DNA from 4 places in the Sphingomonas sp. BL-S-30 genome. Region 1 is predicted to be linked to each of the others. Evidence: predicted binding sites of a transcription regulator. Region 1 holds the regulator's gene; each other region holds the start of a gene.
The links. The regulator LexA, encoded in region 1, represses DNA repair genes until DNA is damaged. The targets are predictions, from matches to a motif close to GTTCCNCNCTTGTTCT.
Positions count from the first base shown of each region.

Region 1 (7,231 bases):
AGCAGGACGAGATCGTCGATCTCCTCATTCTGCACGGTGACCGATCCCTGGACCTGGTCGACGATCGTCGTCGCGCCTTCCTTGGGTGCCTTCAGCCGCACGACGAAGGGCGCGCCCTCGGGTGCCTTGGATGGATCACGGTCGCGCCAGCGGCCGTCATAGCGCATCGGCTTGCCGGCGGCCTTCTGGCTCTCGCGCAGTGCGGTCAGTTCGTCGGCGGTCGCGTAGCAGCGATAGGCATTGCCCTGCTCGACCATCTGATAGGCGACCTCGGCGTGACGCTTGGCGCGCTCGAACTGGAAGACGGTGTCGCCGTCCCAGTCGAGACCGAGCCATGTCATCGAGCTGAGGATCGCGTCGATCGCCGGCTGGGTCGAGCGGGCGCGATCGGTGTCCTCGATGCGCAACAGGAACTTACCGCCATGATGGCGCGCAAACAGCCAGTTGAACAACGCGGTGCGCGCGCCGCCAATGTGCAGATAGCCGGTGGGCGACGGCGCGAAGCGCGTCACCACTGCGGATGTGTCGGGCGTGCCGGTATCGGCCGCCGCGGTATCAGACCTTGCGCCCAAACGCGCTTGCTCCCAGACTTGAAAATCGATGGCCAGTACAGCCGCCGAGGCCCCTAGCACGCGACCCCGGCTCCTTCAAATCGGGGCTGGCGAGCGGTTGCGCAAGGTCAAGGCAGGTCTGGAGCTGTGGCTCGAAGCCGAGCGCGACCAGCTTTTCCTGTGGGTGCCGGTGTCGTTCGGCGCGGGGATCGCCGCGTGGCTCGTGTTGCCTGATCCGGCATGGTGGTGGACGCTGTTGCTCGCGCTGGCCGGCGTGGCGTTGTTCGCGATCGCCATCGGGCGCGGCGGGCGGGCCGGGCGCGTGGTGGCGGTGGGGTCGCTGCTCGCGGCGGCGGGGCTGGCGCTGATCTGGTGGCGGGCGGAGAGGTCGGACGGACAGGTGCTGGCCCGTCCGGTGATCGCGACCTTCGAAGCGCGGGTGGAACGAGCCGAGCCGCTGCCGTCGCGCGATCTGGTGCGGTTGCGGTTGACGCCGGTTCGTGTCGTGGCCGTTCCGGCGCGTCCCGGACACAAGGACACGCGGCCGCTGCCGACCTTGCCGCAGCATGTCCGCGTCAACCTCGCCGAGGCGGATGTGCCGGCCGGGCTGTCGCGGGGCGCGACGATCCGGCTCGGCGCGCGGCTGATGCCGCCACCCCAGCCTGCGGTGCCGGGGGCGTATGATTATGCGCGTGTCGCCTGGTTCGATGGGATAGGCGCTACCGGGCGTGGCTTCGGGCCGGTCAGCATCGTCGGCCCGGGTGCGTCCAGCGGTGCGGGCCTGCGCGAAAGGCTGTCGAAACACATCCAGGCGAGCGCGCCGGGCGGCGGCGGGGCGATTGCGGCGGCGCTGGCGACCGGGGACCAGGGCGGCATCTCCGAGGAGGATGCCGAAGCGATGCGCCGGTCGGGGCTGGCGCATCTCCTATCGGTCAGCGGGCTGCACATCACTGCGGTGGTCGGCGCAGTGATGCTATTGGTGTTGCGGTTGCTCGCGCTCAGCCCGTGGCTGGCGCTGCGTTTCCGCCTGCCGCTGATCGCTGCCGGGGCGGGTGCAGTGGCGGCGATCGGTTATACCTGGCTGACCGGTGCCGAGGTGCCGACGGTCCGATCCTGCGTCGCGGCGCTGCTGGTACTGATCGCGATGGCGATGGGGCGCGAGGCGATTACGCTGCGGCTGGTCGCGGCCGGCGCCTTCATCGTGCTGCTGCTCTTCCCCGACGCGCTGGCCGGGCCGAGTTTCCAGCTCTCCTTCGCGGCGGTCGCGGCGATCGTCGCGCTGCACGAGCATCCGCGAGTGAAGGCATGGTTCGCGCCGCGCGAGCAGGCGTGGTGGCAGAAGCTCGGGCGCACGCTTCTGTCGCTGCTACTGACCGGCGTGGTGGTCGAGCTGTCGCTGATCCCGATCGCGCTGTTCCATTTTCACAAGGCGGGCATTTACGGCGCGGTCGCCAATATCGTCGCGATCCCGCTGACCACCTTCATCGTCATGCCGCTCGAAGCGCTGGCGCTATTGTTCGACCTGGCGGGGATTGGCGCGCCCTTGTGGTGGCTGACGGCGCGGTCGCTCGATCTGCTGCTGTGGATCGCGCATGCCACCGCGAGCATCCCCGGATCGGTTGCGGCGCTACCGGCGATGCCGGGTGGGGCTTTCGGGCTGATGGCGTTCGGCGGACTGTGGGTCGCCTTGTGGCGGACGCGATGGCGGCGGCTCGGCGGCGTGCCGTTCGCGATGGGCGCTGCCTGGGCGCTGACGACGCCGACGCCCGACCTGCTCGTCACCGGCGACGGACGGCATGTCGCGATCCGGACGGCGCGGGGCGGGCTGGCGCTGCTGCGTGATCGGGTCGGCGACTACACGTCGGACATGCTGGCGGAGAATAGCGGGGTGGACGGCGAGCCCCTGTTCCTCGCCGATCAACCAGAGGCGCGGTGCAGCCGCGATCTCTGTCTGGTCGAGCAGAAGGCGGGCGGCCGGAGCTGGCGGATCCTCGCGACGCGGAGCGCCTATCTGGTGCCGGCGGGCGAGCTGATCGCGGCATGCGCCACCGCCGATATCGTGGTCAGCGAGCGCTGGCTGCCCGATGGCTGCCGCCCGCGCTGGCTAAAGCTAGACCGCGACATGCTGGCCAAGACCGGTGGTGTCGCGGTGACGCTGCGTACCGGCCATGTCACCACCGTGTTGCAGCCGGGCGACCGCCACCCCTGGCGGGTGGCGGCGCCCGTCCCGGTCAGACGTAGCGGCGGAGCAGGCCGGCGAGCTTACCCTGCACGCGCACCTGATGTGGAGAATAACGCTGCGGATCATAGGCGCGGTTCGCCGGATCGAGGCGGATCATCGCGCCTTCCTTCCGGAAATATTTGAGCGTCGCTTCGCTGTCGTCGATCAGCGCCACGACGATCTCGCCGTCGCGCGCCGTGTCGGCGCGACGGATCAGGGCATAATCGCCGTCGAGGATGCCGGCATCGACCATCGAGTCACCCGAGACCTCGAGCGCATAATGTTCGCCGCCGCCGAGCAATGCGGCGGGCACCGCGAGCATCGACTGGCCCTCGAACGCCTCGATCGGCACGCCGGCCGCGATCCGGCCGTGCAGCGGAATCTCGATCACGTCGTTCGCCGGCTCGGGGAGCTTCTTCACATTGCCGGTCGGCGCGGCGGCCGCAGCGGCGCCCTTGCGCACTGCCTCGGGCCGTTCCGGCATGCGCAGCACTTCGAGCGCGCGGGCGCGGTTGGGCAGGCGGCGGATGAACTTGCGTTCCTCCAGCGCGCTGATCAGGCGGTGGACGCCCGATTTGGACTTGAGGTCGAGCGCCTCCTTCATTTCCTCGAACGAGGGCGAAACGCCGCTCGCCTCGAGCCGGTCGTTGATGAAGCAGATCAGCTCGTGCTGCTTGCGGGTAAGCATCCCAATTCCTCCGTCGGAACAGACTGGGAACGTTTATGCAATGTTCCGGTGCCGTGTCAAGCGAATGGAAGGATTTCCACCACCTCGCCGGCGCCGAGCGCCGGTGCATTGGGCGCGCGGACGATCAGGCAGTCGGCGCGGGCGAGCGTCAGCAGCATCGAACTGTCCTGAATGCCGGCGGCGAAGACATGGCCGTCGCGGATCGCGGCGCGCAGATAATCCTGGCGGTGGTCGTTCGCCGGCAGGTCCTCGCCGAGGATCGCGGTGGCGGTGCGCGGGAACGGATCGGGCGCGCCCGCCATGATAGCGATCAGCGGGCGGAGGAACAGGAAGGCGGTGACGAAGGCCGAAACCGGGTTGCCCGGCAGGCCGAGCACCACCGCGCCGCCGAGCCGGCCCGCCATCATCGGCTTGCCCGGGCGGAGCGCGATCCGCCAGAAATCGATGCTGCCGCCCGCGGCAGCGAGCGCCGGGCGGACCAGATCGTGGTCGCCGACCGAGGCGCCGCCGGTGGTGACGAGGATGTCGGCATCGACCGCGGCAAAGGCAGCGGTGGTTACATCGAGCCGGTCGGGCAGGATGCCGAGGTCGATCACCTCGACGGGCAGGTCGGCGAGCAGCGCGGCCAGCATGGCGCCGTTGGACTCGGGCAGCACTTCGTCCGTCAGCGCGCTGCCCGGTACGACCAGCTCGTCGCCGGTCGCGACGATCGCGACACGAAGGCGGCGGGTGACGGGGAGAGCGCCGTGCCCGCCGGTTGCCGCCACCGCGATCCGGGCCGGGGTGAGGCGCGCGCCCTGAGGGATGAGCAGGTCGCCGGTGGAGAAGTCGAGGCCCTTGCGGCGCGTGTTCTTGCCCCAGGCGCCGGGCCCTTCGCCGGTGAGGAGGATCAGGTCGCCCTCCTGCCTTGCCTCCTCCTGCACCAGCACGGTGTCAGCGCCGGCGGGCATCGCGGCGCCAGTGAAGATACGCGCCGCCTCCATCGTGCCGACCTCGCCGGCGAAGGGCCGGCCGGCCGCGCTCTCGCCGGCCAGGGTGAAGGGGCCGGGCAAGTCGGCGAAGCGGATCGCATAGCCGTCCATCGCCGAAAGGTCGCTGGCAGGTTGAGTGCGCAGGGCGAGTATGTTGCGGGCGGTCCAGCGTCCGGCTGCCTCACGCAGGGGCACGGTCTCCATCTCGACGGGAGGGGCAAGTGCGAACAGGCGGGCCTGGGCTTCGGTGACGGAGATCATCCCGCATCCCTATCCGGCGGGGCGCCATGGGTCGAGACGGCAGGCGTGTCAGTTACCGCTACCATCTTGCAAACGAGTGTTATAGCAATCGCTTCGGTAGCAGACTGGCCGCGATCAAGTCGGCGGGGTGCTTCGCATGGCCATGGGCCATGTCACGGGGGAAGATGCATGACGCAAGCACCGGCGCCTGACGCCTATAATCGTACTGCCCTGTTCTGGATCTGCGTGCTGGCGCTGTTCACCGCCGCGGTCGCCTTTTCGATGCGCACCGCCGCGTCGGATGCGATCCGCCAGGCCGTGTTCGATCCGATCGACCCAGCGAATTCGGGCCGGATGATCGGCGGCGCGCTCGGCGCGGCGTTCAGCGGGTTCGCCTTTTCGCTGCTGGTGCTGAGCCCGTTCCTCGACGTGATCGGGGCGAAGCGGGTGCTGTTGCTGGCGGCGTGCAGCTTCGTCGCCGGATCGCTGCTGATGGTGCTCGCCCCCGGCATGGGCAGCGGCGCGGGCATCGGGACGCTGGTGACGCTCGGCATGGCGCTGACGGGCGTGGGCTGGGGCTGCACCGAGGCGTCGATCAACCCGATGACCGCGGCGCTCTATCCGGCGGACAAGACTCACCGGCTGAACGTGCTGCACGCCTGGTGGCCGGCGGGCATCGTCGTCGGCGGGCTGGCGAGCATCGGCGTGGGGCAGATCGGGCTCGACTGGCGCTGGGACATCGCGCTGATCATGGTGCCGGGCATCGCCTTCGGCCTGTGGACGCTCACCCAGAAATTCCCGCCGACCGAAAGCGCGGCGCTGGGTGTCGGGTTCGGCGAGATGATCGCGGTGCCGTTCAAGCGCCCGACCTTCTGGATATTCTTCGCGATCATGTTCCTGACGGCGTCGGCCGAGCTGGCGCCGGGTTCCTGGGTGGACGTCGCGCTCACGCACACGGTGGGCATGAAGGGCATCCTGCTACTCGTCTATGTCTCGGCGATCATGTTCGTGATGCGGCATTTCGCTGGCGTCCTGTCGCACCGCGTGTCCGACATGGGGCTGTTGTGGCTGTGCACCATACCGGCCGGCCTGGGCCTGTACCTGCTGAGCGTCGCGTCCTCGCCGGTGACGGCGCTGGTTGCGGCGACGGTATGGGCGGTGGGTGTGGCCTTCATGTGGCCGACGATGATCGCGGCGGTGGCCTATCGTTATCCGCGCGGCGGGGCCTGGACGATCGGGCTGGTCGGTTTTGCCGGCGCGATGGCGATCCAGCTGGTGCTGCCCAAGCTCGGTGCGATCTACGACAAGGCCAAGCTTGAGCGGGCAGGGGGCGAGGCGGCGTTCGCCGCGCTTCAGCCGGGGCCGGTGCTGAACGACGTGCTGGCCTATGCGGCGACGCGGTCCTTCCAGGTCGTGGCGCTGATCCCGGTCGTGCTGTTCATGATCTTCGGCGTGGTGCGCATCCTCGAGCGGAAACGCCGGCTCGGCGGCGGGGAGGGCTGAACCGCGCTACCCAAGCGCGGTCGCGCTGCTATGCTCCGGCTTTGGCTGCGAAGAGGTAAGAGCATGCGGTTGTTGAGCGGGCTTGGTCTCTGGGTTTTGTCGCTGGTCGCACTGGCGCCGGCCCAGGCCGAGACGATCGCCTTTACCGGTGCCCGGGTGATCGACGGCACCGGCAAGGCGCCGATCGCGAACGGCGTGGTGGTGGTGACCGACGGCAAGATCGTCGCGGTCGGCACCAAAGCGGGGACCCGCGTCCCCGCCGGCGCCACGGTGATCGACGTGACGGGCAAGACGATCATGCCCGGCATCGTCAACGCGCATGGCCATCTGTTCTTCGATGCGAAGTCGGCGGTGCCGCCGCGCACCCAGCTCACCGACCAGTTGGCGCTCTACGCCCGCTACGGCGTCACCACCGTCTACAGCCTGGGCGATGACGGGGTGGAGACGGTGAAGCTGCGCGACGAGCTGCGCACGGCGCCGTACGGCCCCGGCATGGCCCGGCTCTACGTCTCCGGGCCGGTGCTCACCGCGAAGACGCCCGAGGAAGGGCGCGCGACCGTCACGGCCAATGCCGCGCGCGGTGTCGACATCATCAAGATCCGCCTGGAAGGGCCGCCCGATGCGCCGATCCGCACCCCGGCCGTCTATGGCGCGATGATCGACCAGGCCCATCTAGAGAAGCTGCGCATCGCCGTCCATATGTTCACTGCCGACGAGACCAAGGGCGTGGTCGATGCCGGCGCCGACCTGCTCGCGCACAGCATCCGCGACCGCGATGCCGACCCGGCGCTGATCGCCGCGATCAAGGCGAACGGCGTGGGCTATATCCCGACCCTGACGCGCGACCTCTCCGTGTTCGTCTATGAATCCACTCCCGATTTCACGAGCGATCCGTTCTTCACGAAGGAAGCGGCCTATCGCGCGCCGCTCGCCCCGCTGCTCGATCCCGAGGCCCAGGCCAAGGTGAAGGCAAGCGCCAGCGCGCAGGCGATCAAGCCGGCGCTGGAACAGGCCAAGCGCAACCTCAAGCTGCTGTCCGATGCCGGCGTGCAGATCG
Region 1 is NZ_CM145481.1:1,340,455-1,347,685, forward strand. It holds gene gltX (glutamate--tRNA ligase) at 1-572, opposite strand, end outside; partial or broken gene ACZ1I5_RS06245 (ComEC/Rec2 family competence protein) at 601-2,778, shown strand; gene lexA (transcriptional repressor LexA) at 2,783-3,460, opposite strand; gene ACZ1I5_RS06255 (molybdopterin molybdotransferase MoeA) at 3,517-4,692, opposite strand; gene ACZ1I5_RS06260 (MFS transporter) at 4,861-6,174, shown strand; gene ACZ1I5_RS06265 (amidohydrolase family protein) at 6,238-7,231, shown strand, end outside.

Region 2 (7,231 bases), 110 kb from region 1:
GTCATATTCCAGGCCCTTGGCGGCATGGATCGTCATGATCGTCACCCGCGCTTCGCCCGCCTGTGCCTCGTTGTCCATCACCAGGCTGACATGCTCGAGAAAGGCGCCGAGAGTCTCATACTCCTCCATCGCGCGGATCAGCTCGGTCAGGTTCTCCAGCCGGCCGGCGGCCTCGGCCGATTTCTCGGCCTGCCACATGCCGGTATAGCCGCTCTCGTCGAGGATCTGCCGGGCCAGCTCGGGATGCGGGATCTCGCCCGCCATGCCGCGCCAGCGCGCCATGTCGCCGACGAGATTGCCCAGTGCGCGGCGCGCGGCGCCGGTCAGCTCGTCGGTGTCGAGGATGCGCACGGCGGCGACGGTCAGCGGCACATCCTCGGCGCGGGCGAGCTGGTGGACCTTCTGCACTGCCTTGTCGCCAAGGCCGCGCTTCGGCGTGTTGACGATGCGTTCGAAGGCCAGGTCGTCGGCCGGCTGCGCGACGACGCGCAGATAGGCGATCGCGTCGCGGATCTCGAGCCGTTCGTAGAAGCGCTGCCCGCCGAGGATCTTGTGCGGCAGGCCGATAGTGATGAAGCGTTCCTCGAACTCGCGCGTCTGGTGCTGCGCGCGGACCAGGATGGCGATGTCGTCGAGGCTCTTGCCCGCCCGCTGGCAGGACTCGATCTCCTCGCCGACGCGGCGCGCTTCCTCGGGGCCGTCCCACACGCCGAGCACCTTGACCTTCTCGCCCTCGCTCGCATCGGTCCATAGCGACTTGCCGAGCCGGCCGCTGTTATTGGCGATCACGCCCGAGGCCGCGGCGAGGATGTGCGGGGTGGAGCGGTAATTCTGCTCGAGCCGGATCACCCTGGCGCCGGGGAAGTCCTTTTCGAACTTCAGGATATTCTCCACCTGCGCGCCGCGCCACGAATAGATCGACTGGTCGTCGTCGCCGACGCAGCAGAGGTTCTTGCTCTCCTGCGCGAGCAGGCGGAGCCAGAGATACTGGACGCTGTTGGTGTCCTGATATTCGTCGACCATGATATATTTGAAGCGGCGCTGATAGTCGGCGAGCACGCCGCGATCGCGCTTCAATATGGTCAGCATGTGGAGTAGCAGGTCGCCGAAATCGCAGGCGTTGAGCGCCTTCAGCCGGGCCTGGTATTGCGCGTACATCTCCCGCCCGCGGCCATTGGCGTAGAGCTCGCTTTCGCCGGCATCGATGTCGGACGGCGTCAGGCCCTTGTTCTTCCACTGGTCGATCAGCCCGGCGAGCTGGCGCGCGGGCCAGCGTTTCTCGTCGAGATCGGCGGCGAGGATGAGCTGTTTCAGCAGGCGCAGCTGATCGTCGGTGTCGAGGATGGTGAAATTGCTCTGCAGCCCGACCAGCTCGGCATGGCGGCGCAGCATCTTCGCGCCGATCGCGTGGAAGGTGCCGAGCCAGGGCATGCCCTCCACCACATCGCCGACGAGCCGGCCGACCCGGTCGCGCATCTCGCGCGCGGCCTTGTTGGTGAAGGTGACCGACAGGATCTCGGACGGCCAGGCCTTTTTGGTGAAGAGCAGATGGGCGAGGCGCGCGGTGAGCGCCGCCGTCTTGCCCGTGCCGGCGCCGGCAAGGACGAGCACCGGGCCCTCGGTGGTGAGCACGGCCTCGCGCTGCGGGGCGTTCAGGCCTGACAGGTAAGGCGGGTCTTGAGGTGTGGGCGCGGGGAGACTCATCGGTGAACAGGTAGGGAACGCGGCGGTTTGGGGCAAGCTTGCTTCTGCTCCCTCTGCCCTTGCGGGAAGGAGGAGCGGAAAGACGGAAGGGTGAGCGTGATCGCATTTAGAGCGGCGCGACAAGGGAGGCGCCGGAGAAGGGGGTTCACGCGAAGGCGCGAAGCCGCGAAGATGTTTGGAGGCGATCGAACGGACCGCGTATCACGGAGCGTCTATCCAAAACTTCGCGGCTTCGCGCCTTCGCGTGAACCAATTCTTCCGTTTCACCAGGCCAGAAACAAACGCGGTGCGCTCGATATGTGATCACCCTGCCCGCCGGGAGAGGGAGAATAGCGAGTCTTCACGCCGTCATTTTTCCTCGGCTACAAAGTGACCGCCACCTGGAGTCGCATCATCATGATTTCACGCCGAAACCTGCTCGGAGGAATGGCCGCCGCAACGATCCTGCCCGTCGGTGGACTGCGCGCCGCAGCGGCGCGGCCGCCGGTGACCATCCCGATCGCGCTGGAGGAAGGCCGCGTGCTGGTGGCGTGCGGCGTGGCGGGGCAGGGGCCGTTCTTCTTCGCGATGGATACCGGTGGCGTGGTCGGCCTGATCCGGGACGATCTCGCGAAGCGGCTGGGGCTGGTGAAGAAGACGACAGCGTCGCTCGGCATCGGCGGGGAGAAGCGCATCTACCCGATCTACGATGCGCGCGACTTCATCATCGGCGGCAGCCTGCGCGACGAGGATGTGGCGCTGGCGGGAACCGACCGGGTGTCGTTCGGCGACGACGTGTCGGGATCGCTGGCGGCGGGGGCGATGACCGCCTTCGACAGCGAGCTCGATTTCGGCAAGGGCGAGTGGCGGATCTATCGCGACGGCATCACGAATCGCACCGGCTATGTCCGGCTCGCGTCCGAGATCCGTCATCACAATCTGGTCAACGGGTCCGCCTATATCTTCGCCGACGTGATGCTCGACGGGCAGACCTATCGCTTCCTGCTCGATACCGGCGCGCCGGTCGCCGCGCGGCTTTATGGCCCTGCCTCGCGCAAGAGCGGGTTGTGGGACGATGCGAAGCCCTGGGTGCCGCTCGCGGCGCGCGGGGAGCATGCGAGCCGCCTGGTGCGCGCCGGCAGCCTGCAGATCGGCGACACGAGGTTCGATGCGCCGCTGGTCGTGGTCGAAAGCGGTTCGGCCGGCCGCTACGAGATCGCGGACGGCTATATCGGCCTGCCCCTGCTGCGCCGCCTGAACCTGGCGAGCGACGTCAAGGCAGGCATCATGTGGGTCCAGCCCAACCGGCTTCCGCCCATCCCGGACCGTTACGCCATGTCCGGCATCTGGATCGACCGGAAGGGCGAGGGCATCGTGGTGGGGCAGGTGGGCCGCGGCAGCCCGGGCGAGAAGGCGGGCGTGCAGGTCGGCGACGAGATCGTCGGCGAGCGGTTCGGCCCGCTGATCGGCAAGCTCGACGGGCGGCGCGGCGGCGCTGCGTCGGTGCCGTTGTCGCTCCGGCGCGGCGGCCGGGCGCTGCAGGTGACGGTGACGCCGGCGCCCTATCTTTGAGATGAAAAGGGTGGCGGACCTGCCTCGTCATCGGTAAAGACGCCGCCCAGGACGAACGACAAGGGCTGCGAAGCCGACGGCCCCGGGAGGGGACGGGCCTTGTCATCAACTTGTCACACAAGCGCGCAAAGCGGTTTCACCATGGCAACGACATTCTCAGCGCTCGCCGATTCGGACGAGCGATCCTCTGGTGGGCCCCGGCTCGATCAGTCGATGCATCCTGCCGGCCGCTGGCTGTTCCTCGCGGTGCTGCTCGGCGGCCTGGCCTATGCCGGGTTCAGCATCTTCCTCGACACCGCCCAGGTCGGTGAGCAGATGGCGACGGGCGTGTTCCTGTTCCTCGGTCTCGCGCTGGTGATCGCGCTCGGCTTCGAGTTCGTGAACGGCTTCCACGACACCGCCAACGCCGTCGCGACAGTGATCTACACCAACTCCATGCCGGCGCATGTCGCGGTGGTGTGGTCCGGTTTCTTCAACTTCCTCGGCGTGATGTTCTCTAGCGGGGCGGTCGCCTATTCGATCATCACCTTGCTCCCGGTCGATCTGATCCTGCATGTCGGCAGCAATGCCGGCTTCGCGATGATCTTCGCGCTGCTGCTCGCGGCGGTGATCTGGAACCTCGCGACCTGGTATGTCGGCCTGCCCAATTCCTCCAGCCATGCGCTGATCGGCTCGATCCTCGGCGTCGGCTTCGCCAACCAGCTGCTGTCGGCGAGCAAGGGCGGCACCTCGGGCGTCGACTGGAGCCAGGCCTACAAGATCCTGACCGGGCTGTGGATGGCGCCGCTGATCGGCTTCTTCGCCGCGATGGCGCTGCTGTTCGTGATGAAGATGGTGCTGCGCAACCCCAAGCTCTACCGCGAGCCTGAGGCCAATGCGCCGCCGCCGCGGGGCATCCGCGCGCTGCTGATCGCGACCTGCACCGCCGTCTCCTTCGCCCATGGCGGCAATGACGGGCAGAAGGGCATGGGCCTTATCATGCTGATCCTGATCGGCTGCGCGCCGACCGCCTATGCGCTCAACCGCACCATGCCGGAAAGCGCGATGCCGGCCTTCGTGGCGAGTGCGACCAGCGCGGCCTCGGCGTTCAGCGGCCATGCCGCGGGCGCCGCGAGCAACGACGTGGGCGTGGCGCGGGACACCCTGACGCGCGCGCTCCAGACCAAGCAGGCGGCGAGCCCGCAGGTCTATGCCGCGGTCGATACGCTGTCGCGCGACGTGAGCCAGCGGATCAGCGGCTTCGGCTCGCTCGACAAGGTGCCGGCGGCGGCGACGCCGAACCTGCGCAACGACATGTATCTGGTGCTCGACACCACGCGGCTGGTGACCAAGGATCCGGCGGCGGCGAAGACCTTCTCCGGACCCGAGCTGAAGACGATCGACGGCTATCAGAAGCATCTCGAAGAGGGCACGCGCTTCATCCCGCTCTGGGTGAAGATCACCGTCGCGATCGCGCTGGGGCTGGGCACGATGGTCGGCTGGAAGCGGATCGTCGTCACCGTGGGCGAGCGGATCGGCAAGACTCACCTGACCTATGGCATGGGCGCCTCGGCCGAGCTGGTCGCGGCGGGCACGATCTTCGCGGCCGAACATTACGGCCTGCCGGTATCGACCACGCATATCCTGACCAGCGGCGTGGCCGGCGCCTCGGTCGCGAACGGCGCCGGGCTGCGCGCACGGACGATCGGCAGCATGGCGCTGGCCTGGGTGATGACGCTGCCGGCGGCGATGCTGCTGGCGGGCGGGCTCTACTGGCTGATGCTGACCTTGCTGGATACGTTCGCGACGCGTTGAGGAGTCCCTTTCTCAACGGGAGAGCGAAGGGAGGAGCGAAGCGACGAAAAAGGGTGGGGCGACCGCCTTCACCTCATACGTCATGCCGGACCTGTTCCGGCATCCATCGTCCCGCAAGCGCAACGAGCATTGTTTCTCCGGCACGATGGACCCCGGAACAAGTCCGGGGTGACGGACCGGAAAGGTAGTGCAGGCCATTTCGCCGGCTCTGCCGGAAGAGGGAATAGTTTCTTGACCGAAAGGATTGGCCGCGCGAACCAGTGGTCATGAACTCACTCCCCATGACCGCGCACAAGCGCGTGCTGCTCGCCAGCCTGATCGGCACCTCGGTCGAGTTCTACGATTTCTACATTTACGCGACCGCCGCCGCCTTGGTGTTCGGGCCGCTATTCTTCCCGGCCGAGGACCAGTCGGCGCAATTGCTGCTGTCCTATGCCAGTTTCGGCCTCGCCTTCATCGCGCGGCCAGTGGGCGCGGCGATCTTCGGGCATTTCGGGGACCGGATCGGGCGCAAGTCGACGCTGGTCGCTTCGCTGATGCTGATGGGCGGATCGACCGTCGCGATCGCGTTCCTGCCGACCTATGCCCAGATCGGCTGGGTCGCCCCGCTGATCCTGTGCATTCTGCGCTTTGGCCAGGGGCTCGGGCTCGGCGGCGAATGGGGCGGGGCGGCGCTGCTCGCGGTGGAGAATGCGCCGCCGGGCTGGCGCAACCGCTACGGCATGTTTCCGCCGCTCGGCGCGCCGGTGGGGTTCATCGCGGCGAACGGTTTCTTCCTGATCCTCGGCGCCACCCTGACCGATGCGCAATTCCGCGACTGGGGCTGGCGGCTGCCCTTCCTCGCCAGCGCGGTGCTGGTCGCACTGGGGCTGTGGGTGCGGCTGAAGCTGACCGAGACTCCGGCCTTCCTCGAGGCAGCAAAAGAGGAGAAGCTGCCCAAGGTGCCGATCGTCACCTTGTTCCGCGATCATCTCCGCCCGACCATGGCCGGCATCTTCGGCGTGGTAGCCTGCTTCGCGCTCTTCTACCTCGCGACCGCCTTTGCGCTCGGATACGGCACGACGACGCTCGGCCATAACCGCCAGGCGTTTCTCGCGGTCGAACTCGCCGCGATCCTGTTCCTCGCGCTTGGCGTGATCGTCGCGAGCGTGCTGGCGGACCGGCACAGCGCGACCGCGATGCTGCGCTGGGGCTTTGCCGGCGCCGCGGTGGCGGGGCTGCTGATGGGGCCGATGCTCGGCGCGGCGTCGCTGTTTGTCGTGTTCCTGTGGCTGGCCTTTGCGCTGTTCGTGATGGGCTTTGCCTATGGCCCGCTCGGCGGCTGGCTGCCCGAGCTGTTCCCGGCCGAGGTGCGCTATACCGGCGTGTCGATGACCTTCAATGTCGGCGGCATCCTGGGCGGCGCGATGGCGCCGATCGTGGCGTCCTGGCTGGCGGCCAAGGGCGGGCTGGGGCTGGTTGGGGTCTATCTACTGGTGGCGGGCCTGCTCAGCTTTGGCGGGCTGGCGCTGCTGCGCAAGCCGCGCGTGCCTTTGGTGTAACCGTCATGCCGGACTGGTTCCGGCATCCATGTCTGCGCAAGAGCCTCAACTGATGGGTGTGCGGCACGATGGACCCCGGAACAGGTCCGGGGTGACGTAGTGAGTAGGGCTAGCCGGCGCGGCGCAGCAGGGTGATCTTCATCTTGCCGTGCGTGCGTTCGGCATCGCTCGTGAAACCATCGACCTCGACCGTCTCGGTCTTGGCGGTCTCGATGCTGATCCAGGTCGCATCGCTCACCCAGCCGAGCCGGTTGAGCCGGTCGAGCGCGACCATGCCGGCACCGGTGCCGTATGGCGGGTCCATCAGGATCACGTCGAGCGGCTGGGTGGCGGGTGGCAGGGCCAGCACCGATTGCGCACGGACATCGGCTTTCGTGCCGAGCTTGGCGATATTGGCCTTGAGCGCGTCGATCGCGGCGCGGTCCTGCTCGACGAAGATGCACGATCCGGCTCCGCGCGACAGCGCCTCGAGCCCGAGGGCGCCCGATCCGGCGAAGAGATCGGCCACCGCCAGCCCCTCGAAGCTACCGAGGCGGCTGGTGAGCATCGAGAACAGCGCCTCGCGCGTGCGGTCGGCGGTGGGGCGGGTGGCGTCGCCTTTGGGGGCGATAATGGCGCGGCCGCGCCACAGGCCGGAGATG
Region 2 is NZ_CM145481.1:1,446,923-1,454,153, forward strand. It holds gene ACZ1I5_RS06770 (ATP-dependent helicase) at 1-1,704, opposite strand, end outside; gene ACZ1I5_RS06775 (pepsin/retropepsin-like aspartic protease family protein) at 2,131-3,255, shown strand; gene ACZ1I5_RS06780 (inorganic phosphate transporter) at 3,397-5,049, shown strand; gene ACZ1I5_RS06785 (MFS transporter) at 5,316-6,590, shown strand; gene rsmD (16S rRNA (guanine(966)-N(2))-methyltransferase RsmD) at 6,700-7,231, opposite strand, start outside.
Region 2: a site for LexA is predicted at 1,708-1,723, ahead of ACZ1I5_RS06770 (ATP-dependent helicase). Genes of this name have one in related genera too.

Region 3 (7,231 bases), 1.4 Mb from region 1:
CTAACTGAAACCGGCGGCGACAGCGCAGTTCGATGTCGTAGAAAAATTGCCAGGCGCGAACATGAAGCGGCAACGGAAGAGCGTCGATCATAGCGGTATAGCGTCCGCAATCGATGATTGCGTCTTCGAAAGGTACCCGACCTGAGCCTTCGTAGCCCATCTTCGAACCCCAATTCGATCGTACTGTTACCCGATCGTCGCCTCTAACCTTGTATTTAACCCTGTATTGACCATAGTTGCCGTCATACTAACACGAATGTCAGCTGTTTACCAGATCACCGAACACCCGATTCGATCACAAGCATGACGAATTGCGTCCAGCCTTTTGCTGCAATCGCGCATACGTGTCGTCGAGACGAGTTCCAGTTCCTGATCGACATCGATACGGTCACCGAAGAAAATATAGGAAATGCTGGAATCGTCTTTGGACGAGGTCCAGCACATGCCCTGAATATGTTGATGCGCGTCATGGAGGGCGAGCGCCCAGGCGCTGGTATGTTTATACTGCCGCGGGCGAGTATCGATGAGCTGGGCCCTCGACGTCCCCATCTTCTTCAGGTCCGGCTCGTTCAATTGCGCAAGGACGAGGCCACGTTTCACGACCAGTTCGGAGTGGTCGAGCGGCTCGATCGAGCTCCATCCGATCGTTGTCGGCCCTGCACCGGTGGGAATGTCATGGAGCAGCGTCTCGAAGATCGCGCAATCAAGATCATCTGCCCCGTACATCGTGCCGACCGGCCCGGTCGGCCTCCGGAGGGGGGCGAAACGGGTCCGTCGGCCAAGGCCGGGATTGAACGCGTCGCCCTTGAACCCGCGGTCATGGATCCGGTCGAGCGGCGTTCCCGCCTTGAGCGGCAAGGTCCTGACCGCCGGGAAGGGTGACGGGACGACCAGGGTCATCCCGCCAGCCTTTCAGCTTCATATTCGGCCGCGCCAATGATCGCATCGCGGTCCTCGAAGCTCTCCGCCGGGCACAGCCCGTCGAGATAGCCGTTGGGAGAGGTGAACCAGAACGCGATCTCCCAGTTGCTCATGCGGCTGGGCAGCGCCGCCAGCACCTCTTCGACCACCGGATGCGGTTCACTGTCGGTGAACTGGAACGCCGGAAATAGAACCCCGTCCGCGGTCGATATAGCAAAGACGCGCTTTGCCTGGCGCCACCTGCTCGCAGTCGCACTCGAATTCTTGGCCTTGTGACCGGCGAGTTGGGTCAGATCCCGGCTGTTATAGGACGGCCAGGATTCGAGCAGCCGCGCACGCTGACGGGCGTTTTCTTTCAGCATGTCGCGCGAATAGACGAGCGGATCCTCGTTGCGGTTGATCTGGGCGATGGCGCGCGCCAGGTCCTTGACCTCACGGTCCTGGAGGGCCTGGTGCTCCTCCTTCGCAATCCGCGAGACGTATTCGAACAGTTCAGCGGCGGTCTTCAACTCAGGGCGCGACTGGGGCTGCGCGAGCAACTTGCCGAGCTCCTCGATCACCCGTGCGGTGACCCGGTCTGAGGCACCCTGCCCGGCGTCCTCCTCGGTGTCGGGATTCGTACGCTCCGCCTTAAACGCGAGATGGATCGAATTCGCCACGACCTCACGCAGGCGCGCGCCTTCGATAACCGCGATCGACTGGTTCAGCCCGATGATCCCGGCGCTTGCCCATGGCCCGTCACTCCCCCCTGCAGATTCGATGTGTTCCCCTGACATTATGGCACCTCTGGATGATTCGAGTGATGTCTAGTTTGTATTACTCATATCATCAAGAAGGAATGAACGAGACGTAAAAAAGGTTCCGGGAGGGCGGCCGCCGCCACTGCGGATAAGTCCCGCCGGCTCGACGATCCCTCCCTTGGGAAGATTTCGACATCCTCCCGGCATTGCTGAAGAGCAGCCCATAGGGTGGTGGCGTCGGTCTGCATGACACGGCGATTCTTACGCCGCCCTGTAGGACCGGCCCAAGGCCCTGACGCCCTGACGCTTGCCTGCGATTGCGGCCAATCCCTGCGATGGCATCGCCTTGTCGCTGCAAGGTGTCGGTGTCCGAGTTCGCATGCAGCTTCGAAGGGCCGGCCGGCCGTGGACGGCGACTGGCCTTTAGCTCGGGTGCGTCCGACTGGTTAGCGTCCAGAACAAAAGAGTGGTTCGTTGGCGTTCGGCACGGTCGTCACCGACCATCAACCTGCGTAAAGCGGCCGTCGAATGCTTTTCACACCTCGTCCGCCGTGCCTGAGCTAGTAAAACCGTTCAGCGGCTCCCGGCAAGCAGCGCATCGCGAACACCAAAGGCGATCAGCCCCAGCGACACCACACCGAACGTGACGACACGCGGATCAAGCATGTCGTAGATGAGCCTGCCAAAGCCTATGGTGACTGCGAGATAGGCGACCATCCCAACTGTCGCGATACAGGCCAGCGCCCGGTCATTGTGCGGTAGATTCGCAGAATATTGATCGCCGCAAGCAGCAGAATGAGCGGTGTCGCAGCCAGCGACCAGAACAGCGTGTCGGGCTTGTCGTGATAGAAGGTCCATACGCCGATCGTATGCCCCGCCGCGCCGAGAATGAAGATGGAAGACAACAGACGGTCGATCCAGCGTATGCCTTGACCTTTTCCCGGGACCGCCGATGGTGCGAACGCCCACGAACGGCGCTTTCGACCTGACGGCTAACCACAATCTCCGCACCAGCGCGCAACTGTAAAGGCGCGCGACGACACATTCAGCCAAAGGTCTCGCCATAAAGTCGCAGCAAATTGCCGCCGAGGGCCTTGTCGCCCTGACCCGCCGACCAGCCCGCGCGCGACAGGCGGTCAGCGAGGCGCCTGAAGCGGAGATGATCATGCCAGTCGGGGATGATGTTGAAAATGTCCGCCCCCTCGCCCGGCGCAGCGACGCCCTTGGTGGCGCGATCCTCGTAGAATTTCTTCTGCAGCGCGCGCGGCATCGTCGATGATCGTTTTGCCCAGGCATCCATCAGTGCCGGGCCTCCACGCAGCCGGCGACGTGATGCTGCCGTCACTCATACGTGGTGCAGGCCCCTAGCCTGACGATGCGGGAGACGGTCCCGGAAGATTAGCTCAACGCGCTGCGGGGCAGATGTGCGCGAGCGCGCCGCCATTGTCCCAATAGGGCTTGTAGATCGCCTGGCCCTGCGAGAGCTGCCAACAGCTCAAATCGGTCGCGCCCGCCCGCACCAGCGCAAGCGTTCGGCCGTAGCGATCGGTATCGATGCGCTGGATCAAAATCGGCCCCTGCACGACCGCAGCGCGCAGCGAGCGCGTCGAAGCATAGGGATCGCCGGGCGCGCAACGCCTGCCCTGCTGGCAATGACCCGGCAGTTCCGGGGCGTCGATGCCGAGAAGACGGACGCGCTCGGCACCGCAGCGAAGCGTGTCGCCATCAACTGCGGTGCAGCGGACATCGGCCGCGCCTGGCGCGGCCAGCAATAGCAACAGAGCAGTCAGCACCGCGCGGCACTCATGGGGGCGTCCCCCGATCCTCGCCGAGCCGCGCGAGGGTTGCTTCGTCCTTCGCACTGTCGAACCAGCGATCCAGTGCCGCGGCAAATAACGGGCCGGCGCCGGCTTCGATGAACAGCGTCAGCGAGGATCGTAGCTTCACGGCGTCGATATCGCCGAAAACCCCGTCCGCAGTCAGCCCGATGAGATCCTGCAGGGCTGCCACGCACTCGCGCAGCCGTGCGCCGAGGATGGGGTGGCCGAGATAGGCGCGAGCCTCGTCGAGCGACCGGATCGCATATCGCCGCGCCATGTCGCTCCGGCCGAGCCCTGCGATCTGTGGGAAAATATACCACATCCAGTGACTGCGCTTGGCGCCCCGCCGGATTTCGGCAAGCGCGGTCTCGTAGCTTCCGGCCTGGGCGGCCACGAATCGGTCGAGGTCGAACGGATCGGTCATCGAACGCTCGTTGATAGCGGATTCACGCCGCCGATCCGATGGCCCGTAAAAAATATTCGCCGCCGAAATTGCCACTTTTGCACCGCTTTGGTCCTGATCGGCCCGCCATCGTTTCGGGCCCGGCGATTGACTTGAACCAGGACGATAGAACAAACAAGGAACGAATCAACCGCCTGTGAGTCTGCTGATGCCATGCACCAATCAATCGTCCTCGAGGATCTGCGAGCGCGTGTCGCGCAGATCGAGGGCGCGGGCGCGCGGCACGGCACTATCCCGTTCGGCGTCGAGGCGATGGATTCGCGGCTGCCGGGCGGCGGCATCGCGACCGGCGCGCTTCACGAAATAGCGGGCAGTCCCGACCTCGCCGACGATGCCAGCGCGACGATCTTCCTCGCCGGCATTCTCGCCCGGGTCGAAGGACCGGTCTTCTGGTGCCTGCGCTGGCGCGACCTGTTCGCCCCTGCCCTGCATCTTGCCGGGCTTCACCCCGACCGGGTGATCCATGTCGAGGCCGGCAGCGACGCGAACGTCCTGCTCGCAATGGAGGAATGCCTGCGCAATCCGGGCCTTGCCGGCGTCGTTGGCGAGATCACCAGATATTCGACGACGGCCTCGAAGCGCCTCCAGCTTGCCGCCGAAGGATCGGGCGTCCCGGCGTTCGTCTTCCGCCGTGCCTCGCGGGCCGACCATGCCACAGAGGGCACGGCCGCGGTGACGCGCTGGCGGATCACCGCGGCGCCGAGCGAGGATCTCGGCATTCCCAGCCTCGGCCGGCCGCGCTGGCGCGCCGAGCTCGAACGCGCACGGGGCGGCAATCCCCATCATTGGATCGTGGAGGGGTGCGATGCGACGGGTCGTATCGCTCTTCCTGCCGCACTGGTCGACCGACCGGCTGCGGCGGAAGACCGGCAAATCGCCGCCTGACGGCGGTGCAACGGCATGCACGCCGCTGGTGACGGCGATCCCCGATCATGGCCGCCGCGTCGTCGCGGGGGTCGACGTGCAGGCGCGGCTGCTCGGCATCCGCCAAGGCATGACGGTGACCCAGGCGCGGTCGTTCGCGCCGGGCCTTGAGGTGGTCGATGCCGCGCCCGAGGCCGATGCCGACGGGCTGCGCCGCTTGGCACTGTGGGCAGGTGCGCGATACTCGCCGGTCGTTGCCCCCGACCTGCCCGACGGCCTGTGGATCGACATCACCGGCTGCGCATCGCTGTTCAGCACCGAGCGCGCCTTGCTGAAGGACCTGCACCGCCGCGTCGCGGCGTTCGGCCTGTCGGTGCAGATCGCCGTCGCCGATACCGCCGGCTGCGCGCATGCGGTTGCGCGCTATGTCCCTGCGGGCCGGCCGGTGACGATCGAGCCCGGCCACAGCCGCAAGGCGATCGCGCTGCTGCCGATCTCGGCGCTCCGCATTGCCTCCGCCGATGTCGAGGGCCTGCGCAAGCTCGGCTTCGAGCGGGTCGAGCAACTGATCGGCGCACCCCGGGGCCCGCTCGCCAAAAGGTTCGGCCGCGAGCTGCATCGCCGTCTCGACCAGGCGCTGGGATTTCTGCCTGAGCCGATCGAGCCGATCTTTCCCGAAGCGCTGCCTAGGGTGCGCCGCGGATTCATGGAGCCGATCGCGACCGCCGAAGCCTTTACCCGCGTCCTTTCCGATCTCGCCGGTGACATCGCCGCCCAGCTGGCAAGGCTCGGCAAGGGTGCCCGCCGGCTGGATTGCTATTTCCACCGCGTCGATGGTCATACCCAGGCGATCCGCGTCGGCACCGCCGCGCCATCGCGCGATCCGCGCCACCTCGCGAAGCTGCTGTCGGCAAAGGTCGAGACGATAGAGCCCGGACTCGGCATCGAGGCGATGACGCTGGTCGCCCCGCTGATCGAAGCGATGTCTCCCGCGCAGGGCGAGAGCCTCGAGCGACTGGGTCGCAAGGGACCGGACCTTCCCGCGCTGGTGGACGCCCTCGCCAATCGCTTCGGCCATCGCAACCTGCACCGCACGGGTCCGCGCGCCAGCGCGATGCCGGAGCGAACCATATCGAACGTGCCCGCGCTCGATCCCTTGGCCGGTACAAGCTGGCACGACGATCTCCCCCGCCCCTCGCGGATGCTGGCGCGGCCGGAGCCGATCGACGTGATCGCGCTGCTGCCCGACGAGGCACCGCGCCTCTTCATATGGCGCGGCAAAAGATACCGCGTGACCCAGGGCGACGGGCCCGAACGGCTGCATGGCGAGTGGTGGCGCGAGGGTGGTGCCGAGGGCGAGCTGCCGCTTGCGGTGCGCGATTACTATCAGGTCGAGACCGAGACCGGCGGGCGCTACTGGCTGTTCCGCCTGGGCGATGGCGAGCACGGCGCCACCGGCCCGATGCGCTGGTTCATCCACGGCGCCTTTGCATGATGCCCGCTGCAAACAGACGGAGGCACGGGGCGTGACCCGGCAAGCGTACGCCGAACCCGGTTATGTCGAGCTTCAGGTCACGACCCATTTCAGCTTCCTGCGCGGCGCCTCGTCGCCGGAAGAATTGTTCGCCGCAGCCGCCCTGCTGGGCATCCCCGCGATCGGCGTGGTCGACCGCAACTCTGTGGCCGGCATCGTTCGGGCCTGGGACGCGGAGAAGACCACCGGCGTCCGCGCGATCGTCGGGTGCCGGCTCGACCTGATCGATGGCACGGCGCTGCTCGTCTATCCGACCGACCGGGCCGCCTATGGACGCATGTGCCGCCTGCTCAGCGTCGGCAAGGCCCGCGCCGGCAAGGGCGCCTGCCATCTCGACTGGAGCGATGTCGAGGCCTGGAACGAGGGACTGATCGCGGTCTTGGTGCCCGATCGCGCCGACACCATGGCGCAAGCCGCGCTCGCCCGGACCGCGCGCATTTTCGGTGACCGCGCCTATATGGCGCTGTCGATCCGGCGGCGGCCTCGCGACGCGATCCGGTTGCGCGACCTGTCGGCCATGGCGCTGGCTGCGAACGTGCCGACGATCGCTACCAACGATGTGCTCTACCATGCGCCCGACCGCCGCCTGCTCCAGGATGTCGTCACCTGCATTCGCGAGAAATGCACGATCGACGACCTGGGCGAACGGCGTGAGCGCTTCGCCGACCGGCACCTGAAGACCGCCCAGGAAATGGAGCGGCTGTTCCTGCGCTACCTGAACGACAGTATGCCGGTCGCGCGCACGCTCGAGCTGGCGGCGCGCTGCACGTTCAGCCTCGACGAGCTCCAATATCAATATCCCGACGAGATCGGAGAGGCCGGCCGGACGCCCCAGCAGGAACTGGAGCGGCTGACCTGGGAGAAGGCGCCCGAGCGCTATCCGGAAGGC
Region 3 is NZ_CM145481.1:2,771,794-2,779,024, forward strand. It holds gene bamA (outer membrane protein assembly factor BamA) at 1-91, opposite strand, end outside; gene ACZ1I5_RS12890 (RES family NAD+ phosphorylase) at 268-900, opposite strand; gene ACZ1I5_RS12895 (hypothetical protein) at 897-1,697, opposite strand; gene ACZ1I5_RS12900 (hypothetical protein) at 2,235-2,378, opposite strand; gene ACZ1I5_RS12905 (hypothetical protein) at 2,707-2,931, opposite strand; gene ACZ1I5_RS12910 (thermonuclease family protein) at 3,065-3,454, opposite strand; gene ACZ1I5_RS12915 (DUF1810 domain-containing protein) at 3,465-3,905, opposite strand; gene ACZ1I5_RS12920 (ImuA family protein) at 4,098-4,829, shown strand; gene ACZ1I5_RS12925 (DUF6504 family protein) at 4,750-6,303, shown strand; gene ACZ1I5_RS12930 (error-prone DNA polymerase) at 6,335-7,231, shown strand, end outside.
Region 3: a site for LexA is predicted at 4,052-4,067, ahead of ACZ1I5_RS12920 (ImuA family protein). Genes of this name have one in related genera too.

Region 4 (7,231 bases), 2.3 Mb from region 1:
ATGCATGAACCAGGCGAGATCGCCCGTCTCGGTGCGCTCGCCATCGCCGCGGCGGAACAGCCAGAAGCGCTGGCCCGCCTCGTCCTCCACCCGGAAATAATCGCGCACCGAATGCCGTTCGGTCGCGCGTTTCCACCATTCGCCGTGAACGCGCTCGGGACCATCGGCGCGCACCACCTTGTGCGTCGTGCCGCGCCAGGTGAAGCGGCGCGGCGGCTGGTCGGGCAGCTCGGCGATGACGTGATCCAGCAGCTCGGGCCGGCGCAGCATGCGCACCGGGCGCGGCCAGCGATGGTGCCAGGGATGGAGATCGGGCGTGCGGTCGAGACGCCGGACATCGGCCGGCTTGAGCGGTGCCGCGGCGCGTTCGGGCGGGTCGAGCGCCGGCGCGGGCTCGACCGATCGTTCGGGCACGTCGCTTTCCACCGGCCTTGTGCGCCACAGCCGCGCCGCGCCGATGCGGTTGGCCAGCGTATCGACCAAAGGGGCGATGTCGGGCGGGCTATCCTCGAGCCGCTCCTCGAACGGCACGGGGCCGAGCGGATCGGCGCGGCGCACATGCAGCGCGAGCGCGTCGATGCCGAATCCCGGCGCGATCTCCTCGATCCGGCGCACCATCAGCCGCAGCAGATGCGCGGGGTCGCGATTGGGTCGGGCAAGGCCGATGCGCAGCCGCTGCGGCACGCCGTCGATCCGGTCGGCGACCAGCTCGATCGCGCGCGCGCCCTGGCCTGACTGCGCCAGCGCGGTGACGAGGCGTGGCATCAACAGGGCCAGCCAATGCTCGATCGCCTCGGCGGTCGCGATCGGCTCGGCGAAACGCTGGATCACGGCGATATGCTCGGGCGGCATGACCGGGCGAAGCGGCTCGCCGATCCGCCCGCTTGCCTGGTCGAGCCGCAGCACCAGCATCTTGCCGAACCGGCGCGCGAGCGGCGCGCGCGGCATGGCGGCAAGTTCCCCGATCGTCTCGACGCCCAACCGCTTGAGCAGTTCGATCGCGCCGGGCTCGGCCCGCAGCGCGGCAATGGGCAGGGGGGCGATGGCGGAATCCTGCGCGCCTGGCGGACAAATCGTCACCCCATTGTGCGGCTGGTGGCCGTAACGCGCCAGCGCCCAGGCCGCGCCCGTGCTGTCCGCCACGGCGATCCGCGCTCGCACACCCATGCGTGCGAGCAGCCGCACGATCCGCCGCGCCATCCTCTCCTCGCCGCCGAACAGATGGGCAGTGCCGGTCAGCTCGATGAACAGCCCGTCCTCGCCCGACAGCGCGACGATCGGCGACCAGCGCCGCGCGGCAATGAGGGCGAGGCGTTCGAGATCGGCGCGGTCGCCCTCGGGATCGGCCGGACGGATGTCGAGATCCGGCACTTGTGCGCGCGCCTGAGTCACCGCCATGCCGGCGCGGATGCCGAGCAGATACGCGGCATGGCTGGTCGCAGCGACCAGGATCCTGCTGCCCTCGCGGATCGAGGTGACGAGAGGGGCACTTAATTCCTCCCCCGCAGGGGGAGGGGGACCAGCGAAGCTGGTGGAGGGGCTGGCTTGGCGAGACCGTGCCGCGCTCCAAGCCCCTCCACCGCGCAAGCGCGGTCCCCCTCCCCGTGCCGGGGAGGAATTGGAGGAGGAACCGGGTGCCCCATCGTCACTTCTCAATCGCGGCAGCGTCGGCCCATCCTCCCCCCGAGCCCAGCGCGCACCCGGGCGCCAGCCACCGTCGCGCGGGGCTGCCTTGATATCGATGACCGGCTGAGTGGTCCGGCGCGCGTCAGGCGGCGCGGCGGTGCGTTCCGCCCGCCGCAGCCGATCGATCGGCCAGTCGGGCAGGTAGAGCGAGGCGACCCGTTTCATCGCATGCCTCCATCGTCCATTTATGAGGTTCGCCGCCGCGCTGACGGACCAGTTCGATCCGCCAGCGCGGGCAACCGACACCCTCGACCGGGAGCGGAGTCGAGGGCGCGGCGGCGATTCGCCAGCGTGTTACCGCGGCCGAGGGCACGGCGAGCGGATTGCCGCCCTCGCGCGCATGGCGCTTGAGCAGCAGTGCGATCGTCTTGCCGCCTTCGGCCGCGAGCTGCAGCCGGCGGCTATTGGCCATCGAGGCGCTCTTCACCTCGCCGATCACGGCGCCCAGCCCGCGGTGGCGCAGGCCTTCCTCCATCAGCGCGAGCAGCTCGGCATCGTCGCCTGCTTCGGCATAGAGGATGCGCTCGGGCGCGAGCCCGGCCTGGTACAGTCCCGGCGCGAACAGGTCGCGCCGCCGCACCACCCACAGGACCGGGCCCCAGGCGCGCGCGGCGATGCCGGCCATGAACAGGGTCGCCGCGGCATCGTCGCCCATGCCGGGGCTGGCCGCGGCGATCTCGTGCAGCGCGCCGAGCGTGAGGCCGCCCGTCGCCAGCCGCGAATCGATCGGGCCGATCCCGAAGGGCAGCACGGCACGACGGCGCAGCCCATCCCCCTCGATCGCGCGAAGCGTATCGCGTAAGGCGGAAAGGGCGGCGGCAGACGACAAACACACGACTCGCTGAATGAGGGTGTTCCTATTTTGTTCCTATCGGCGCCGGAGTCAATCCGCGACGGGAGCGCGGCAGGCGGACATGTGCGGCAATGCGCGTTCCTCGGTCCACAAACGCCCGATTGGCCTGCATTTTTGCACGTGCCGTGGCACGGGCGTCCACAAAGGCCATTTGCCGCGGAAAACACCTGCTTGAGCCTGGGGGGCGCACTACCGCCATCACCCGCCCAGACCCTCGCCAAGCGCTTTGAAATTTTATAACAAGGCCCGAATGGCGAATCCGCGCGTTGCTCTCATGCGAACGCGAACGAAACGCACAATGATCGGAGAGAGCATGGCAAGCGACAGTCCGCGCGCCAATTTACAACCCCTGTCGCTCTACGTGCCGGAACCCAGGTTCCGCCCCGGCGATACGGTCGACTTTACCGAGGTCGCCATTCCAGCGGCTGGCGATACCCGCCGCCCCGACACCGCCGATCGCGCCGGGACCTTCACCGACCTCGCATACCAACTGGTCCGCGTGCTGGATGACGAGGGCAATGCCGTCGGCCCATGGAACCCGCGCCTGTCGCCCGATACGCTGCGCGCGATGCTCCGTTCGATGGTGCTGGTCCGCGCCTTTGACGAGCGCATGTTCCGCGCCCAGCGCCAGGGCAAGACCAGCTTCTATATGAAATGCCTTGGCGAGGAGGCGGTCGCGGTTTCCGCTGCCTTCGCGCTCGATTATGAGGACATGTGTTTCCCGTCGTACCGCCAGCAGGGCCTGCTCATCGCGCGCGGCTGGTCGATGGTCGACATGATGAACCAGATCTATTCGAACAGGGGCGATCGGCTTCAGGGCAAGCAGCTGCCGATCATGTATTCGGTCAAGGAAGCCGGCTTTTTCTCGATCTCCGGCAATCTCACCACGCAATATCCCCAGGCGGTCGGCTGGGCGATGGCGTCGGCGGCGAAGGGCGACACGCGGATCGCCGCCACCTGGTGCGGCGAGGGCTCGACGGCGGAGGGCGATTTCCATTCCGCCTGCACCTTCGCCAGCGTCTACCGCGCGCCGGTGATCTTCAACGTCGTCAACAATCAATGGGCGATCTCGAGCTTCTCGGGCTTTGCCGGGGCCGAATCGACCACCTTCGCGGCGCGTGCCATCGGCTATGGCATCGCCGGCCTGCGCGTCGACGGCAATGACGCGCTCGCGGTCTATGCCGCGACTGCCTGGGCGGCCGAGCGCGCCCGGACCAATCAGGGCCCGACCCTGATCGAGCATTTCACGTACCGCGCCGAAGGCCATTCGACCTCGGACGATCCGGGCCAATATCGCTCGGCCGGCGAACCCACCGCCTGGCCGCTGGGCGATCCGATCAAGCGGCTGAAGGACCATTTGATCCATATCGGCGAATGGGACGAGGATCGCCACGCCGCGCAGGATCTCGAACTCGCCGAGCAGGTGAAGCGCGCGCAGAAGGAAGCCGAGCAGAACGGCATCCTCGGCCACGGCCTGCATCAGCCGCTGGATACGCTGTTCGACGGCGTGTTCGAAGAGATGCCCTGGCATCTGCGGGAACAACAGGCACAGATGCTCGCGGAAGAAACCGCCTCGGGCCGGCCATGGGCACGCAAGTCATGAGCGACATTACTGATCCCGCCGACATCATCACGCCCGAGGCTGGTCCCGGCGACGTAGTCGCCCCTGAAGGCGGTCCAGACGGCAATGCCCGCATGAACATGATCCAGGCGATCAACTCCGCCATGGACGTGATGATGGCGCGCGATCCCGACGTCATCGTGATGGGCGAGGATGTCGGCTATTTCGGCGGCGTGTTCCGCGCGACCGCGGGCCTGCAGGCGAAATATGGCAAGACCCGCGTGTTCGACACGCCCATCACGGAATGCGGCATCATCGGCGTCGCGGTCGGCATGGGCGCGTACGGGCTTCGGCCGGTGCCGGAGATTCAGTTTGCCGACTATATCTATCCCGCGCTCGACCAGCTCGTGTCGGAGGCGGCGCGGCTGCGTTACCGCTCGGCCGGCGAGTTCACCTCGCCGATCACGGTGCGCTCGCCCTTCGGCGGCGGCATCTTCGGCGGCCAGACGCACAGCCAGAGCCCCGAGGGCATCTTCACGCATGTCTCGGGCGTGAAGACGGTGATTCCCTCGACCCCCTATGACGCCAAGGGCCTGCTGATCGCCGCGATCGAGGACAATGATCCGACGATCTTCTTCGAGCCCAAGCGCATCTATAACGGCCCGTTCGACGGCCATTGGGATCGTCCGACGAAGAACTGGTCGCAGCATCCCGCGGGCGAGGTGCCGACCGGCTATTACAAGATCGAGCTGGGCAAGGCGAAGATCGTCCGCGCCGGGGAGGCGCTGACCATCCTGGCCTATGGCACCATGGTCCATGTCTGCCTGGCGGTGGTCGAGGAGGCAGGGGTGGACGCCGAGATCATCGATCTGCGCACCCTCGTCCCGCTCGACATCGGGACGATCGAGGCGTCGGTGAAGAAGACCGGCCGCTGCATGATCGTGCACGAGGCGACCCGCACCAGCGGCTTCGGCGCCGAGCTGTCGGCGCTCGTCCAGGAACGCTGCTTCTACCATCTCGAAGCGCCGATCGAGCGCGTGACCGGTTTCGACACGCCCTATCCGCACAGCCTGGAATGGGCCTATTTCCCGGGCCCGGTCCGCATCGGCGAAGCGCTGAAAAAGGTAATGAAGGACTGATTTCGATGGCGCTGCCATCCCCGTTCGTGTCGAGCGAAGTCGAGACACCTGCGCGGCCCCCTGTTTCTCGACTTCGCTCGAAACGAACGGATTAGACTAATGGCACGCTTCACCTTCAAACTGCCGGATATCGGCGAAGGCATCTCCGAAGCGGAGATCGTCGCGTGGCACGTGGCCGTGGGCGACCGTGTGGAAGAGGACCAGGGCATCGCCGACATGATGACCGACAAGGCGACGGTGGAGATGGAATCCCCGGTCGCCGGCACGGTGGTCGAGCTGGCCGGCGAGGTCGGCGATCAGGTGTCGATCGGCGCCGCCTTGGTGGTGATCGAGACCGATGCGGTTGAAGGCGCGATCGAACCGTCGCCGGAGACGGTGGCGGATGTCGCGCCGGGGGATTTGCCGGAAGAGACCAAGACCGAGGAAGTCGAAGAGCAGATCGAGGCGGAAACGCCGGGTGAGGAGGGCATCGAATCCCCTCAACCGTTCGTTTCGAGCGTAGTCGAGAAACCGGCCCCGGCAGTTGAGCCAGGTGTCTCGACTTCGCTCGACACGAACGGTGAGAATAAGGCCGCCGCGCCCCACGCCCATGTCCTCGCCTCCCCCGCGGTCCGCGCCCGCGCGGCCGATCTCGGCGTCGACCTCGCCTCGGTAAAGTCGGAAGGTGACCGCATCCGTCACGCCGATCTGGACGCCTTCCTGCGCTACGGCAGCGGACAGGGCTATCACGCCCCGCACGCATCGCGCGCTCGCGCCGATGAGGCGATCAAGGTCATCGGCATGCGCCGTCGCATCGCCGAAAACATGGCTGCCTCGAAGCGCGCCATCCCGCACTTCACCTATGTCGACGAAATCGACGTCACTGCGCTCGAAGACATGCGCGCCGATCTCAACGCAAATCGCGGCAACCGGCCCAAGCTGACCATGCTGCCGCTGATGATCGTCGCGATCTGCAAGTCGATCCCCGACTTCCCGATGATCAACGCGCGCTATGACGACGAGGCTGGATTGGTCACCCGCCATGGCTCGATCCATCTCGGCATGGCGACGCAGACGCCGGCCGGCCTGATGGTCCCGGTGATCCGCGACGCACAGGATCTCAATGTCTGGCAGCTCGCGACCGAGATCGCCCGCCTCGCCGAGGCCGCCCGCACCGGCAAGGCGAAGTCGGAGGAACTCAGCGGCTCCACCCTCACCATCACCTCGCTCGGGCCGCTCGGCGGCATCGCCACCACGCCGGTGATCAACCGGCCCGAGGTCGCGATCATCGGCCCGAACAAGATCGTCGAGCGCCCCGTCTTCCGCGGCGACGACATCGTCCGCGCCAAGCTGATGAATCTTTCGATCAGCTGCGATCACCGCGTGGTCGACGGGTGGGATGCGGCAAGCTCTGTGCAGGCGCTGAAGAAATATCTCGAGACGCCCGTGCTGCTCTTCGCCGACTGACCATGTCGAACCGCCTTGTCCCAGGGTCGATCGAGGCGCAGCAGCGCGCGCTCGCGATGGGCGTGGTGCTCGCTTTGCCTGTCGCCATCGGGCTGTGGTTCTTCATCGATCGTTCCATGCCGCCCGTCCCGGGCATGGCGACTCAGACCGCGCGCTTCTTCTTCGCGCTTCACTGCGTCGGCATCGCGACTCTGCTCGCCCTGCTGCCGGGGATCGAGGCGGTCGCGCACGAAAGGCTGGTGACCCCCGCGATCGATCCGCTGGCCGGCGCCGAATCGCGGCGGATGCGGGTCAACCAGCGTTATGTCCAGAACACGATCGAGCAGCTCTGGCTGTTCGTCCCCGGCCTGCTCCTGCTCGCCGTCCAGGCGCGCGACGGCGCGTCGATGCGCGCGGTCGTCGCCTGTACCATCGTCTGGGTGATCGCGCGCTGGGTGTTCTGGATCGGCTATCTGCTCGCGCCCCGCTTCCGCTCGGCGGGGCTGGTCGGGATGGTGCAGAGCATGATGGTGCTGCTCTATTGCGTCGGCCGGTTCGGTTATCTCT
Region 4 is NZ_CM145481.1:4,082,452-4,089,682, reverse strand. It holds gene ACZ1I5_RS19005 (Y-family DNA polymerase) at 1-1,851, opposite strand, end outside; gene ACZ1I5_RS19000 (ImuA family protein) at 1,769-2,515, opposite strand; gene ACZ1I5_RS18995 (thiamine pyrophosphate-dependent enzyme) at 2,853-4,142, shown strand; gene ACZ1I5_RS18990 (alpha-ketoacid dehydrogenase subunit beta) at 4,235-5,239, shown strand; gene ACZ1I5_RS18985 (dihydrolipoamide acetyltransferase family protein) at 5,339-6,685, shown strand; gene ACZ1I5_RS18980 (MAPEG family protein) at 6,688-7,231, shown strand, end outside.
Region 4: a site for LexA is predicted at 2,540-2,555, ahead of ACZ1I5_RS19000 (ImuA family protein). Genes of this name have one in related genera too.